DNA from 2 places in the Mesorhizobium sp. M1328 genome. Region 1 is predicted to be linked to the other one. Evidence: predicted binding sites of a transcription regulator. Region 1 holds the regulator's gene; the other holds the start of a gene.
What was found. Region 1 encodes PhoB, which activates phosphate uptake and scavenging genes when phosphate is short. Its sites were predicted from a motif close to TGTCATNNANCTGTCAT; they were not measured.

Region 1 (7,681 bases):
CGCCGGCAATGTCGGTCATCTGCTTGCCGTCGGCCAGTTGCGAGGCGATCTCGGCGGCGTTCTTGCCGAGCTCGCGCGCATCCTTCCACACCGACACGGTCTGCGTGCCGAGCGCGATGCGGTTCAGCGCGGCGTGGTCGCCGTCCTGGCCCGAAACCGGAACAGATCCGGCCAGCCCTTGCGCCGTCAATGCGGCGACGACGCCGCCGGCAGTACCGTCATTGGCCGCGACCACTGCATCGACCTTGTTGTCGTTCGCGGTCAGGAACTGTTCCATGTTCTTCTGGGCGTTGGCCGGCAGCCAGCCGTCGGTATAGGCCTCGCCGACATTCTTGATCTTGCCGCTGTCTATTGCGTCCTTCAGTACTTCCATCGAACCGGCAAACAGGAAATCGGCATTCGGATCGGCGCCCGAGCCCTTGATGAAGACGTAGTTGCCTTCCGGTTTCACCTTGAACACTTCGCGGGCCTGCATGCGGCCGACTTCCTTGTTGTCGAAGGTCAGGTAGAAGACGTCCTTGTTCTCGATCAGCCGGTCGTAGCCGACAACCGGAATACCTTCGTCCAGCGCCTTTTGCACGGCCGGCCCGATGGCCGAGGCGTCCTGCGCCAGGATGATCAGTGCGTTTGCGCCCTGCGAGATCAGGCTCTCGACGTCGGTGAGCTGCTTGCCGGGGTTGGACTGTGCGTCGGCGGAAATATACTTCTCGCCGGCGGCCTCGATGGCCGCCTTCATTGCGGCCTCGTCGGTCTTCCAGCGCTCTTCCTGGAAGTTCGACCAGGAAACGCCGATGACCTTGTCTTTAGCCTGCGCCACCGACGCCAGCGCCAGCGTCATGGCGACACCCGCCAGAATGGCGGTCGTGAATTTCTTCATCATATCCTCCCTGCGCCGCGTACGGCGTGACCATTGGCCCAAAGACCAGCTTAGAGGCCCCTAATTTTTTCGAGCCTCGAAAAAATACTGGCCCGATCTCCGGCTGCTGTCAACATCGATTCTGATGGATTTTGATGAGTCTGAGAGTTTTTTCGAGCGTCGGAATAAACGATGACAGCGCCACCTGCATCTGACACTATTTGCCTGCATCCGACACTATTTGTCGGACATTACCGACGGCTTCCGGTTCATGAGCGGCCGCGGCAACCGGGAGGAAAGCAAAACGATGTCGGTCGGAATCCGCCATGACGATTTGCGCCGGCGCAACCGGGCGATGGTGATCTCGGCAGTCCGCCGGGTTGGCCAGCCATCGCGTACGGAGATCGCCGCAGCCACCGGCCTCAGCCATTCGACCATATCGGCGATCTCCTCCGACCTGATACGGGAAGGCATCCTCGCCGAGAGCAAGGCAAGCGAGCCCGTTTCGTTGAAACGCGGTCGTCCGCAGGTCGGCCTCGCCCTCAACCCGGAAGCGGCGGCGGTGCTGACCGTGGTGTTGTCGCTCAACTTCCTGTCGGCCGCCATCATCGACTATGCGGGACACGTCGTAGCCGAGGAACAGCGCCGGCTGGACACGCTGACCATGCCGCGCGACGAGCTGATCCGCGAATGCATGGCCGTCGTCCGGCGCCGGCTGGAGGATCCAGACCTTGACGTCCGCAGTGTCGCCCGCATCGCCCTGGCGATTCAGGGCATTACCGACTCCCCTGCACGCGCCATGCTGTGGTCGCCGATCACGCCGCAGACGGACATCGCCTTTGCCGATATGCTGGAAGATCAATTCGGCATCCCGGCCACGGTGGAGAACGACTGCAATATGATGGCGGTGGCTTTGCGCTGGCGCGATCCGGATCGCTATCGCGACGACTTCATCGCCATCCTGCTTTCGCACGGCATCGGCATGGGGCTGGTGTTGAAGGGCGAGCTGTTCACCGGCACGCATTCCTCCGGCGGCGAGTTTGGCCACATGATCCATCGTCCGGGCGGCGCGCTCTGCCGATGCGGGCGGCGCGGCTGCATCGAGGCCTATGCCGGCAACTACGCCATCTGGCGCAACGCCAGGCAGATGAGCGAAGACAGCGAACCCATCGCCGACGTCAGCGACGCCGACATGCGCGCGCTGGCGGCCCGGGCGCGCGAGAAGGATGGGCCGGAACGCGAGGCCTACCGCAAGGCCGGCGAGGCGCTGGGTTTCGGTCTCGGCTCGCTGTTCGCGCTGATCGATCCGGCACCGGTCGCGATGGTCGGCGCCAGTGCCGCCGCCTTCGATCTGATCGAGCCGGCCTTGCGCCAGGCCATCGCCCAGACCGCCGGCGGCCAGCATTCGGGTTCGATCTCCTTCGATACCGAGCCGAACGAATTGCCGCTGATCCGCGAAGGCTGTGCGATGCGGGCGTTAAGCTTCGTCGACCAGGAGATTTTCGCGCCGGGCGCGCAAATGAGGCCCCGCGTCAGAAAGAACGTGGCCTGACCCGGCGGATCAATCTTCCCTGATCGCGTAGCCGGCACCGCGGATGGTGCGGATGACATCAGGCATGCGGCCGTTGTTGACGGCTTTGCGCAGCCGGCCGACATGCACGTCGACGGTGCGTTCGTCGATATAGATCGTCTCGCCCCAGACATTATCGAGCAACTGGCTGCGCGAGAAGACGCGGCCCGGATGCCGCATCATGAACTCGAGCAACCGGAATTCGGTCGGCCCGAGCCTGATTTCGCTCTTCTTGCGATAGACCCTGTGCGATTCGCGATCGAGCACGATGTCGCCGACCTTCAGCACGCTTGACAACACTTCCGGCTTGGCGCGCCGCAGCAGCGCCTTGACCCTGGCCATGAATTCCGGTGTCGAAAATGGTTTGACCAGATAGTCGTCGGCGCCGGTCGAAAGACCGCGCACCCGGTCGCTCTCCTCGCCGCGCGCGGTCAGCATGATGATCGGCAGCCGCTCGGTTTCGGGGCGCACCCGCAACCGGCGGCAGAGCTCGATGCCGGAAACCGCTGGTATCATCCAGTCGAGCACCAGAAGATCGGGCACATTCTCCTGCAAACGGATCTCGGCTTCGTCGCCGCGTGTCACCACCTCGACCTGGTAGCCTTCGGATTCGAGATTGTAGCGGAGCAGCACACCCAACGGCTCCTCGTCCTCCACCACCATTATGCGTGGTGCGATCATCGGCTGGGCACCCCCATTATGTCACCGGCGCGGACATTGTCGTTTCGTCCTGCTTCGGACGATTGACCGGCAATTGCTCGCCGGTCAGCACATAATACGCATTTTCGGCGATGTTGGTGACATGGTCGCCGATCCGCTCCAGATTCTTGGCGCAGAACAGCAGATGCGTGCAAGCGGTGATGTTGCGCGGATCTTCCATCATGTAGGTCAACAGCTCGCGGAACACGGACGTGTATTTGACGTCGATGCGCTCGTCTGCGGCACGCAGCTTGGCCAACGCGGCCGCATCGCCTGCGGCATATTCCTCAATGACGCCCTGCACCTGGATGAGCACCAGCTGCGCCATCGCGTCGATGGAATGCGACAGGTCGCGCGGCGTGACGCTGAGGCCGACCGCACTCACACGCTTGGCGATGTTCTTGGCAAGGTCGCCGATGCGTTCGAGGTCGCCGGCCATACGGATCGCTCCGACGACATGGCGAAGATCGTGGGCCATCGGCTGGCGTTTGGCGATCAGGGTGATGGCGCGATCGTCCAGTTCGCGTTGACGCGCATCCATGATGGCGTCGTCGGAAACGACGCGTTGCGCCAGCACGTTGTCGGAATTCAACAGGGCCTTGGTCGCCCCGCCGACCATCGAACCGGCGAGGTCGGCCATGTCGCGGATCAGCTTGCTGATCTGCTCGAGATCCTCGTCGAAAGAAGCGACTGTGTGTTCGCCCATGGTCCTGTCCTCATATGCATGATCGGAACGGCTCAGCCGAAGCGGCCGGTGATGTAGTCCTGCGTGCGCTTCTCGCGGGGCGACGTGAAGATCTTCTCGGTCCGGTCGAACTCGACCAGCTCACCCAGATACATGAAGGCGGTCTGGCGCGACACGCGCGCCGCCTGCTGCATGTTGTGAGTGACGATGACGATCGTGTAGTCGGCTTGCAATTCGTCGATCAGTTCCTCGATCTTGGCCGTCGACAACGGGTCGAGCGCCGAAGCCGGTTCGTCGAGCAGAATGACTTCCGGCTTCACGGCCACGGTGCGGGCGATACAGAGCCGCTGCTGCTGGCCGCCGGACAGGCTCAAGCCACTGGCGTTGAGCTTGTCCTTGACCTCGCTCCACAGCGCGGCGCGCTTCAACGCCTGTTCGACGCGGCCGTCCATCTCGGACTTGCCGAGATTCTCGTAGAGCCTGACGCCGAAGGCGATGTTCTCGTAGATCGACATCGGGAACGGCGTCGGCTTCTGGAACACCATGCCGATCTTGGTGCGCAGCAGATTGAGATCCTGCGACCGGTCGAGAATATTCTTGCCGTCGAGCAGCACCTGGCCCTCGGCTGTCTGTTTCGGGTAGAGCTCATAGATGCGGTTGAACACACGCAGCAGCGTCGATTTCCCGCAGCCCGAAGGCCCAATGAAGGCCGTGACACTGCGCTCGGGCAGCGACAGGCTAATGTCCTTCAGCGCCTTGCTCTGGCCGTAGTAGAAGTTGAGGTTCTTGACCTCGATCTTCGTCTTCTCGGCGACCGTTTCGGTCATCGTCATGTCCGGGGACAACATCTGTGTCATCTGTCCTCTCTGCGTCCGGTAAGGCTGCGGGCGAGGATGCTCAAGCCCAGAACCGTCAGGGTGATTATGAGTGCGCCGGTCCACGCCAGCTGCTGCCATTCCTCGTAAGGGCTGAGAGCGAACTGGAAGATGGTCACCGGCAGGCTGGCCATCGGCGCGTTGATATTGCTGCTCCAGAACTGGTTGTTGAGCGCGGTGAAGAGCAGCGGCGCCGTCTCGCCGGAAATGCGTGCTATCGCCAGCAATATACCGGTGACGATGCCGGACAATGCGGCGCGATAGGCGACCGAACGGATCACCACCCAGCGCGGCGCGCCGATCGCGGCACCGGCTTCACGCAACGCGTTCGGTACCAGGTTGAGCATGTCTTCAGTGGTGCGCACGACCACCGGAATGACCAGGATGGCAAGCGCCACGGCGCCGGCAATGGCCGAGAAATGTCCCATTGGCCGCACCATCAGCTCATAGACGAACAAGCCGATGATGATCGACGGCGCCGACAACAGGATGTCGTTGATGAAGCGGACGACGGTGGTGATGCGCGAAAAGCGTCCATACTCGGCCATGTAGGTTCCCGCCAGCACGCCGATCGGCGTGCCGACGACAACGGCGATGATCGTCATCAGCAGGCTGCCCGCGATGGCATTGAGCAGGCCGCCGGCCTCGCCGGGTGGTGGCGTCATCTCGGTGAAGACCGCGAGCGAAAGCCCGGCCGTACCCTTATAGACCAGCGCGCCGAGGATGAGCGCCAGCCAGGCAAGCCCGATGCCGGCGGCGACGACGCAAAGCGCCATCATCACCGAATTCCTGGCTTTGCGGCGGCTGTGGAGCGATGAGGATGTCGACATCGGTCAGGCTCCCGTACGGGCGTCGATCCGCATCAGCATATAGCGGGCGGCGGCAAGGATCAGGAAGGTGATGACGAACAGGATCAGGCCGAGCGAAACCAGCGAGGAGGTGTAGAGGTCGCCGTCGGCCTCCGTGAATTCATTGGCGATGGTCGCCGAGATCGTCGTGCCCGGCGCGAACAGAGAGGCACTGATGCGGTGCGCGTTGCCGATGACGAAGGTCACCGCCATGGTCTCGCCGAGCGCCCGGCCGAGGCCAAGCATGACGCCGCCCATGATGCCGATGCGGGTATAGGGAATGACCACGCGCCGGGTCACTTCCCAAGTCGTGCAACCGATGCCGTAGGCCGATTCCTTGAGCACCGCCGGCACTGTATCGAAGACGTCCTTGGTGATCGAGGTGATGAAGGGCAACACCATGATGGCGAGGATCAGCGCCGAGGTCAGAAGGCCGATGCCGTAAGGAGGGCCGGCAAAAAGGCTGGATAGTCCCGGCACGCCGTGGAAGATGTTGATGATGAAGGGCTGTATCGTCGTCTGCAGGAACGGCGCGAACACGAACAGGCCCCAGATACCATAGATGATCGACGGAATGCCGGCCAATAGCTCGACCGCTATGCCGATCGGGCGCCTGAGCGGGCGCGGGCAGAGCTCGGTGAGAAACACGGCAATGCCGATGCCGATCGGAACCGCGATCAGGATGGCGATGGCCGCCGTTACCAGGGTGCCGTAGATCGGCGCCAGTGCGCCAAATTTTTCCGTGACCGGATTCCAGCTCTCAGTCGTCAGGAAAGAAAAACCGAAGGACGACAGCGCCTGCCATGAGCCGGCAAACAGCGAGATCGCGACACCGCCGAGGATGACCAGCACCAGAATTGCGGAAGCGCGGGTGAGTCCGCGGAATATGGCATCTGTGAGCGCGAAGCGCCGGACCGTAGCTTCCCTCGCCCGGGCTGCTGCAGATGATGGCATGGCATCGGAAGCGATGGTCATTGGGTCCTCGCGATTGAAGGCAACAGGGAGGGCGCCGTCGACGCCCTCCCTGAAGGACATTACATAGCCGAGTAGAGCGGCTTGCCGTCGCTGCCGACGACTTCCTTGGCCCACATGGCCTTGACGCTCTCGACCACCTTGTCGGGCATCGGAACGTAGTCCAGCTCGCCGGCCATCTCGTCGCCCTTGTCATATGCCCAGGCGAAGAATTTAAGGGCTTCGGCGGTGGTCGCGGCGTCGTCCGGCTTCTTGTACAGGAGTATCCACGTCGCCGCCGTCATCGGCCAGGACTCGGCGCCCGGCTCGTTGGCGAGGATGACGCCATAGCCCGGCTGCGAGCTCCAGTCGGCATTGGCCGCTGCCGCCGAGAACGCCGCCGCGGCAGGCTCGACCTTCTTGCCGTCCTTGTTGATCATGTCGGTGTGGGTGAGCTTGTTCTGCTTGGCATAGGCGTATTCGACATAGCCGATCGCGCCGCCGGTCTGGGAGACGTTGTTGGCAACGCCCTCATTGCCCTTGGCGCCGATGCCAACGGGCCATTCCACGGCCTTGTCGACGCCGACCTTTTCTTTCCAGTCCGCGCTGACGTCGCCGAGGTAGTATGTGAAGTTGAACGTCGTGCCCGAACCATCGGAACGGTGAACGACCGCTATCGCTTGCGAAGGCAGCTTGACGTCGGGATTGAGCTTCTTGATCGCCTCGTCATCCCAGCTCGTGATCTTGCCGAGGAAGATGTCGGCCAGCGTCGGGCCGTCGAGAACCAACTCGCCCGGCTTGATGCCTTCGAGGTTGACGACGGGAACGATGCCGCCCATCACCATCGGGAACTGAGCCAGTCCGGACGCTTCAAGCTCTTCGCCTTTGAGCGGCGCATCCGAAGCGCCGAAGGTGACGGTCTTGGCCTTGATCTGCTTGATGCCGCCGCCGGAACCGATCGACTGGTAGTTAAGGCCAACGCCTGTGTCTTTCTTGTAGGTGTCGGCCCACTTCGCATAGATCGGGTAGGGGAAGGTGGCGCCGGCGCCGGAGATGTCCGCGGCGAGCGCGGCGGACAGGGTGAGGGTGGTCGTCGCCGCAGCCATTGCAATCGCAACGGCCGCCGAGCGGATGAAATGTCTCATGTGGCCTGCTCCTGTTCGGAATATGGTCTCTCGGCGCCATTCCTCCGGCGCC
Region 2 (7,193 bases), on a different contig from region 1:
GCGCAGAACTTCATGTGCGCCGGCGGAAAGGTTCCACGCGGAACGGTCTTCATCCTGGAAAAGCGCTGCCAGGGCCGAGATCGGCCGATGCAGGGATACGGCAAGGCGGCGCACATCCTTCAGCTGCCGTCTTTCGTCTGCAAGCCGCTCGGTCACGAGATGATCCTCGACTGCGTCCAGGCGCTTCGTCGCCGCGGCGAGCCGCAGGCTGGTGGTCTTGCAAAAAGCCATGACCAGCGTTTCGAACAGCTCGAATGCCGTGGCCGGCCGCAGCCCCGCGGCAAGGGCAGTGTGCACTTCCTCCACCGCCGCCAGCGGATGCCGGCGGCCGGTGACCAGCAGCCGCTCCGAGACCGCAAAATGCAATCTGCCGATGGTCGTCGACTGATGGGCGATCTCGCCATGCAGGTCGGCCGAAATGCCGTGAACGACGCCATTCTCATGCGCCAGCACCAGGCTGTCCTCATGTCCTTCGAGGATCGCATGAGCCGACGCCGGCAGCGCGCAGGCGTGGCTGACCCAGGAATGGGCGCGCCGGTCGACTAGGTCGACATGCAGCCAGACCCAGCCGTCCGCTGAGGCCAGCGCGGGTTCTATGTCTCGGGGCGCCAGCGGTTCGGGAGCTTTGCCGGGAGCGGCATGATAGGCCCAGACCAGCCCAGGAGTATGGTGCTGATCGTCCGCGGCGAGCAATGTCAGATGCGATGCGTCATTCATGGCCGGCCGAAACGATGCACGTTCAGATGATCCGGGCGGCGCCGCGACATTCTGGTCAAACCCTGCCCCCGCTCAGAATACCTGGCGGAAGATGACGAACAGCACGAAGGCAAGACAGATGGAGGCCGGAAGGGTCAGTATCCAGGCCATCAGCATGTTGCGCACCGTCGACCATTGCAGGCCCGAACCATTCGCCGCCATGGTGCCGGCAACGCCCGACGACAGCACATTGGTGGTTGAGACCGGCAGGCCGAGATAGTCGGCCGATGCGATCGTCGCCATCGCGACAAGCTCGGCGGACGCGCCCTGGCCGTAGGTCAGATGGCTTTTGCCGATCTTCTCGCCGACGGTGACGACGATGCGCTTCCAGCCGACCATGGTGCCGAGGCCGAGCGCCAGCGCGATGGCGACCTTGACCCAGAGCGGGATGAACTTCGTCGCGTTGTCGACGGCCTTATGATAGGTCGTCACCGCCTTCAGGTCGTCTGCCTGCATCGGCAGCAGCTTCCTCTTGTCGATCAGCTTCAGCGCTTCACCGGTAAGATAGATGTTGTTGCGGGCGTTGCTGACCAGCGTTGTCGGCAGCTTTTCCACGGACGGATAGGGCGACAACATGGCGCTGGTGTCGTGGACGAAGCTCTGCAGGGCAGGCGTGGTCTCGTCCTTCCAGGTCTTGGTGCGAACGGCGTCGCCGACCACGGTCGCCGCGTCGGTCACAGCGACGCCGGGCTTGACGTATTTGCCGAGTACCGTTTCGACCTGGGTCGCCGCGGATTTGTAAGCTTCGAGATAGTTCACGTCCGGTGTGCGGTTGAGCGCGAAGGCGGTCGGCACCACGCCGATCAGGATGAGCATGATGAGGCCCATGCCCTTTTGCCCGTCATTGGAGCCGTGGGCAAAGCTCACGCCGGTGCAGGTGAAGATAAGCAGCGCGCGAATCCACAGTGGCGGCGGAGCGCTCGACTTGGGCGCCTCGTAGAGCTCGCGGTTCCTGACCAGCAGCTTCATCACCAGAAGCAGCAGCGCGGCCAGGCCGAATCCGACCAGCGGCGAGATCAGAAGCGACAGGCCGACATTGGATGCCTGTGACCAGTCGACGCCGCTAGTGACGGAGCCGGCCGGGGCCATGAACTGGTTGGCGAGACCGACGCCGATGATCGAACCGATCAGCGTGTGCGAGCTCGAGGCAGGCAGGCCGAGATACCAGGTTCCGAGGTTCCACATGATCGCTGCGACCAGCAGCGCGAAAACCATGGCTAGCCCCGCGCTCGAGCCGACCCGAAGGATCAGCTCGACCGGCAGCAGCGATATGATGCCGAAGGCGACCGCTCCGCTGGCGGTAAGCACGCCGAGGAAGTTGAAGAAGCCGGACCACATCACCGCAAGCTCGGCCGGCATGGAATGCGTGTAGATCACGGTTGCCACCGCATTGGCGGTGTCGTGAAAACCGTTGACGAATTCGAAGCCGAGCGCGATCAGCAGCGCCAGGCCAAGCAGGATCCACGGCACCGCGACGGTGCTGGTCAGGTCCTGGCTGAGCGCGTAGCCGACATAGGCAAGGCCGCCCAGAACAATGACGGCAAAGGCCGGCAGAAACCATTTGCCGGTGCCGCTTGGCCGGTCGAGCGGATGCTCCGGCCTTGGAATTCCTGCCTCGCTTGAAACAATATCGACCATACCCACTCCTCCTGCGTTGCAGCAAAGAATGGGAGGACGCTATGTCGGCACAATGAAGCCTGTGTGACGGCAGGCACTTTGGGTCGACGCAAACGGGCGATCGAAGCGACCGAGGCAACTGAACCCGGCCGGCGCATTCCTGGACTATTCCGCGATCTCCAGCAGCGTCGATATCAGCAGCCGGCGCTCTTCGGCGGAGAGAATGTCCGAACCGAACAGGTTCATGCTGCGAAGCCCTTCGATGGCGAGATAGCAGACCAGCAGCGCCCTGAGGTTAGGAGTCTCCCCCTTCAGCCGCTGGAACAGCTGCCGCCTGAACGATTTTATCGGCGTCAGGAAATCGGGATCCTCGGCAATCGCCGAAAATATCCAGGACGCAGACGGTTTCGACTCCTCCGCATGCTCGGCCGAAAGCCTGATATAGGCCGCAAGCGGGCTCTCACCGCTGACACCGTTGGTGCGGGCGGCCTCAAGCGCCTGTTGGAACGCACTGAGGTAATCCTCCACCAGCGCCTGCATCAATTTCGCCTTGGTCGGGAAATTGTAGAGAAGACCACCTTTCGACACGCCGGCACGGCTGGCGACCGCATCCAGCGAAAGGCTGCCAGGACCCGTCTCGCGCGCCACGTCGGCGGCGGCGGCGAGAATCTTCTCGCGCGAATTTGCTCTGCGGGCCTTCATCAAGCGTTCCCCATTCATTAGCTTAGGCGGAATTGACAAGACCGTCCAGACGGTACAGTAAGATCGCCGTCATTTGAAATTGGGACCAGTCACAGGTATGTGTTCCGGTCGTCCGACCGTTATGCTGGGCCATGGCCGAGGGGACTGTTCGTGATCAAGCGCTTCATCATCGCCTTCATTCTGCTCGTGCTGGTGTGCGGCGGCATCGTCGGCTTCAACCTGTTCCGCGACAATGCAATCAAACAGTTCTTCGCCACCATGAAGCCGCCAGCCGCGACCGTGTCGACGGTCATTGTCAAACCTATGTCCTGGACGCCCGGCATCGAGGCGATCGGCACTGTCAGTGCCGTACGCGGTGTCGACCTCACGGTCGAAACTGCCGGCATCGTCAAGGACATCCTGTTCCATGCCAATCAGAAGGTCGCCGCCAACGCCGTGCTGCTGCAGCTCGACGATGCCGTCGAGCGAGCCGATCTCGTTGCGTCGAAGGCGCAAGCCACATCCGACCAGACGACGCTGATGCGCGCTCTTGAGTTGCAGAAGCGCGGGGTCGGCACCGACGCTACGCTCGACACGGCGCAGGCAGCAGCATCGGTCTCCGCCGCGCAGGTAAACAAGCTGCAAGCGGTGCTCGACCAAAAGCAGTTGACGGCCCCCTTCAAGGGTACCGTCGGTATTCCGAAAATCGACCTTGGGCAGTATCTCACACCCGGCACCGCTGTGGTGACCTTGCAGGACATGGATACGATGCGTGTCGATTTCACCGTGCCGGAGCAGCAGCTTCCGCAGCTGAAGATCGGACAGACGGTGCGGCTGGGCGTCGGCGGCGGCGACATGCCGTTCGCCGGTAGCATCCGCGGTATCGATCCGAAGATCGACCCGACGAGCCGGCTGGTGACGGTGAGGGCGGAGGTTGGCAATCCGGAAGGCAAGCTGACGCCGGGCCAGTTCGTCCAGGTGCGCATCGAACTGCCCGAGGAGAACAACGTGCTGGCGCTGCCGCAGACGGCACTGACTTCCAGCCTGTACGGCGACTTCGTCTTCGTGGTGCGCGCGGCGAAATCCGCCGAAGCCAACGGGGCGGCTCCCGAGGCGAAGCCGGAGGAAAAGCCGGCTGCAGATGCTGCCAAGCCCGCAGCCGAAGCACCCGCGGCAAAACCCGAAGAAAAGCCGGCCGCTACCCCAGCCAAACCGGCAGCGGAAGCCAAACCGGCAGCGGAAGAACAGAAGCCACAGCTCGTGCTCGCCCAGGTGTTCGTCAAGCCAGGCCGCCACAACGCCGGCCTGGTCGAGATCCTGGAAGGCATCCAGCCCGGCGACGAAGTCGTTACCGCCGGCCAGAACCGGCTCTCGAACGGCATGTCCGTTGCCGTCGACAACACGATCGATCCGAGCAAGCCAGGGAACCAGCAGGCAGCCCAGCAATGAGCTTTTCCGACCTCTTCATCCGCCGCCCGGTCCTTTCGACCGTGCTTGCCTGCATGATCCTGCTTCTGGGTTTTCAGGGCATTTTCAACCTTTCGATCCGGCAGTATCCAGAGGTTGAAGAAACGGCCATCACGATCACCACGGCCTATCCCGGCGCCAGCGCCGACCTAATCCAGGGGTTCATTTCCGCGCCGATCGCGCGTGCCGTCGCTTCGACCGAAAACATCGATTATGTCACGTCGTCGAGCCGGCCGTCCTCCAGCACCGTGACAGTGCAGATGAAGCTCGGCTCCGACCCCGACGTCGCGCTGAACGAAGTCTTGTCGAAGGTTCAGAGCGTTCGCGGCGATCTGCCGGACGAAACCAAAGACCCGGTGATCGTCAAGGGCACCGGCCAGCAGTTCGCGATGATGTACATCTCGATGCAGAACCCGAACATGACGCCGGAACAGCTCACCGAATATATCGAGCGTGTCGTGCGGCCGCGTATCTCGACGGTCGAAGGTGTCGCCGACGTGCAGATTTTCGGCGCCGCCGAATATTCGATGCGTGTCTGGATCGACCCGATCAAACTGGCGGCGCGCGGCGTGACGGCGGCGGAAGTGCTGACGGCCATCAACGAATCGAATTTCCTCTCTGCGCCCGGCGATACCGAAAACAAATATGTGGCTTCCTCGATCACGGTTCGCTCGACCCTGCAGACGCCGGAGGCTTTCGCTGCCCTTCCGCTCCGCTCGAAAGACGGCAATGTGGTGAGACTGCGCGACGTGGCCCGCGTCGAGCTCGCCGCGGTGAGCACCGACACCAGGGTCACCTTCAACGGCAAGCCCGGCATCTTTCTCGCCATCTTTCCGACGCCGGCCGCCAATCCGCTGACCACCGCGGCGGCGATCCACAAGATTGTGCCGACCATCCAGGAGACGCTGCCGCTCGGCATGACGATCGAGATCGTCTATGATTCGACCGAGCAGATCAGCGCGTCGATCGAGGAGGTGTTCAAGACCATCGGCGAGGCGGTCGCCATCGTCATCGTCGTCATCCTGCTCTTCCTCGGCTCGTTCCGCTCGGTGCTGATGCCGATCGTGACCATTCCGCTGTCGCTGATCGGCGTCTGTTTCCTGCTGTTTTCTTTGGGTTATTCGATCAACCTATTGTCGTTGCTGGCCATGGTGCTGGCGATCGGACTGGTTGTTGACGATGCTATCGTGGTGGTGGAAAACATCCACCGCCACATGGAGGAAGACGGCTTGTCGCCGATGCAGGCGGCCTTCAACGGCATGCGGGAGATCTCGTCCGCCGTCGTCGCCATGACGATAACCCTGGCCGCGGTGTTCGCGCCGCTGGCCTTCACCGGCGGTCTGACAGGCGCACTGTTTCGCGAATTCGCGGTGACGCTTGCCGGCTCGGTGGTGCTTTCGGGTGTCGTCGCCCTCACCATCACGCCGATGATGTCGGCACGTATCCTGAGGTCCGGCTCGCACAGCCGCTTCCAGCGCATTGTCGACAATACGTTCGGGCGCGTCGAACACGTCTATGAGCGGCTGGTCACCGGTTCGTTGAACTATCGCCCGGTGACGCTGATGATCGTCCTCGCGCTGGTCGCCACCACCGGTTTCATGTTCACCAAGACCTCGAGCGAACTGGCGCCGGAAGAAGACCAGGGCTTCTTGCTGTCTATTGTGAACGCGCCGCGCTATGCGACGTCGGACTACACCGAGACCTATGTGAACCAGATTCTCGGGCTGGTGAATGATATCCCCGAAACCAGGGCGCGGTTCTCCGCCGTCGCGTTCCAAGGCCCGACGAACAGCGCTTTCGTCGGCTTTGCGTTCAAGGACTGGGCCGAGCGCGCGCGCAGCTCGAAGGAACTTCAGGAAGACATCACTGCCCGCCTTGCCAAGGTGGCAGGCGTCGAGGCTTTCGTCTTCGCGCCGCCGACGCTGCCCGGCTCCGGCGGCGGCCTGCCAATCACAATGGTGGTGCGCTCGACCGGCGAGGCCTCCCAGGTGTACGAGGCGGCCGAGAACATCAAGAACAAGGCGCAGGCCTCCGGTCGCTTCCTCGCCGTGCAGAATTCGATGTCCTACGACGCGCCGGAAGTGACGGTGACGATCGACCGCGATCGCGCCGCCGCGCTCAACCTGCCGATCGCCGACATCGGCCGGACGCTGACCCTGTTGGTCGGTGGCGCCGAGGTGGCGCAATTCGACCGCGAATCCAACAGCTACGACATCATCCCGCAGGTACCGCAGCAATTCCGCGACAATCCCGAAAAGCTGGGGGAGTATTTCGTGCGCAGCGTGTCGGGCGAGATGGTGCCGCTCTCGGCGGTGGTGAAGATCTCGACCAACGCGTCGCCGGCCGCCATCGAGCAGTTCAACCAGTTGAACTCCGCCACGATTTCCGCTCTGCCATTGCCCACCGTCACCACCGGTGACGGGCTGAAGACCATCGAGGACATCGCCAGGGAAAGTCTGCCCGACACGTTCTTCATCGACTATACCGGCCAGTCGAGGCAGGAGAAGCAACAGGGCTACACGATCATCATCGCCTTCGCGGCGGCTGTGCTCGTCATCTACCTGGTGCTGGCGGCGCAGTTCGAAAGCTTCCGCGATCCGTTGATCATTATGATGGCGGTGCCGCTCTCGATCTTTGGCGCGATCGTGCCGCTTAATATCGGGCTCGGCACG

Region 2: a site for PhoB is predicted at 2,447-2,463, ahead of NKH23_RS03845 (inorganic phosphate transporter). Genes of this name have one in related genera too.

What each region holds. Positions count from the first base shown of each region.
Region 1 covers NZ_JAMYLO010000013.1:132,243-139,923, reverse strand. Annotated here, with positions in the region: gene xylF (D-xylose ABC transporter substrate-binding protein) at 1-877, opposite strand, end outside; gene NKH23_RS22060 (ROK family protein) at 1,164-2,408, shown strand; gene phoB (phosphate regulon transcriptional regulator PhoB) at 2,418-3,107, opposite strand; gene phoU (phosphate signaling complex protein PhoU) at 3,124-3,831, opposite strand; gene pstB (phosphate ABC transporter ATP-binding protein PstB) at 3,864-4,667, opposite strand; gene pstA (phosphate ABC transporter permease PstA) at 4,664-5,515, opposite strand; gene pstC (phosphate ABC transporter permease subunit PstC) at 5,519-6,508, opposite strand; gene pstS (phosphate ABC transporter substrate-binding protein PstS) at 6,568-7,629, opposite strand.
Region 2 covers NZ_JAMYLO010000001.1:768,526-775,718, forward strand. Annotated here, with positions in the region: gene NKH23_RS03840 (transporter) at 1-717, opposite strand, end outside; gene NKH23_RS03845 (inorganic phosphate transporter) at 790-2,394, opposite strand; gene NKH23_RS03850 (TetR/AcrR family transcriptional regulator) at 2,539-3,075, opposite strand; gene NKH23_RS03855 (efflux RND transporter periplasmic adaptor subunit) at 3,226-4,503, shown strand; gene NKH23_RS03860 (efflux RND transporter permease subunit) at 4,500-7,193, shown strand, end outside.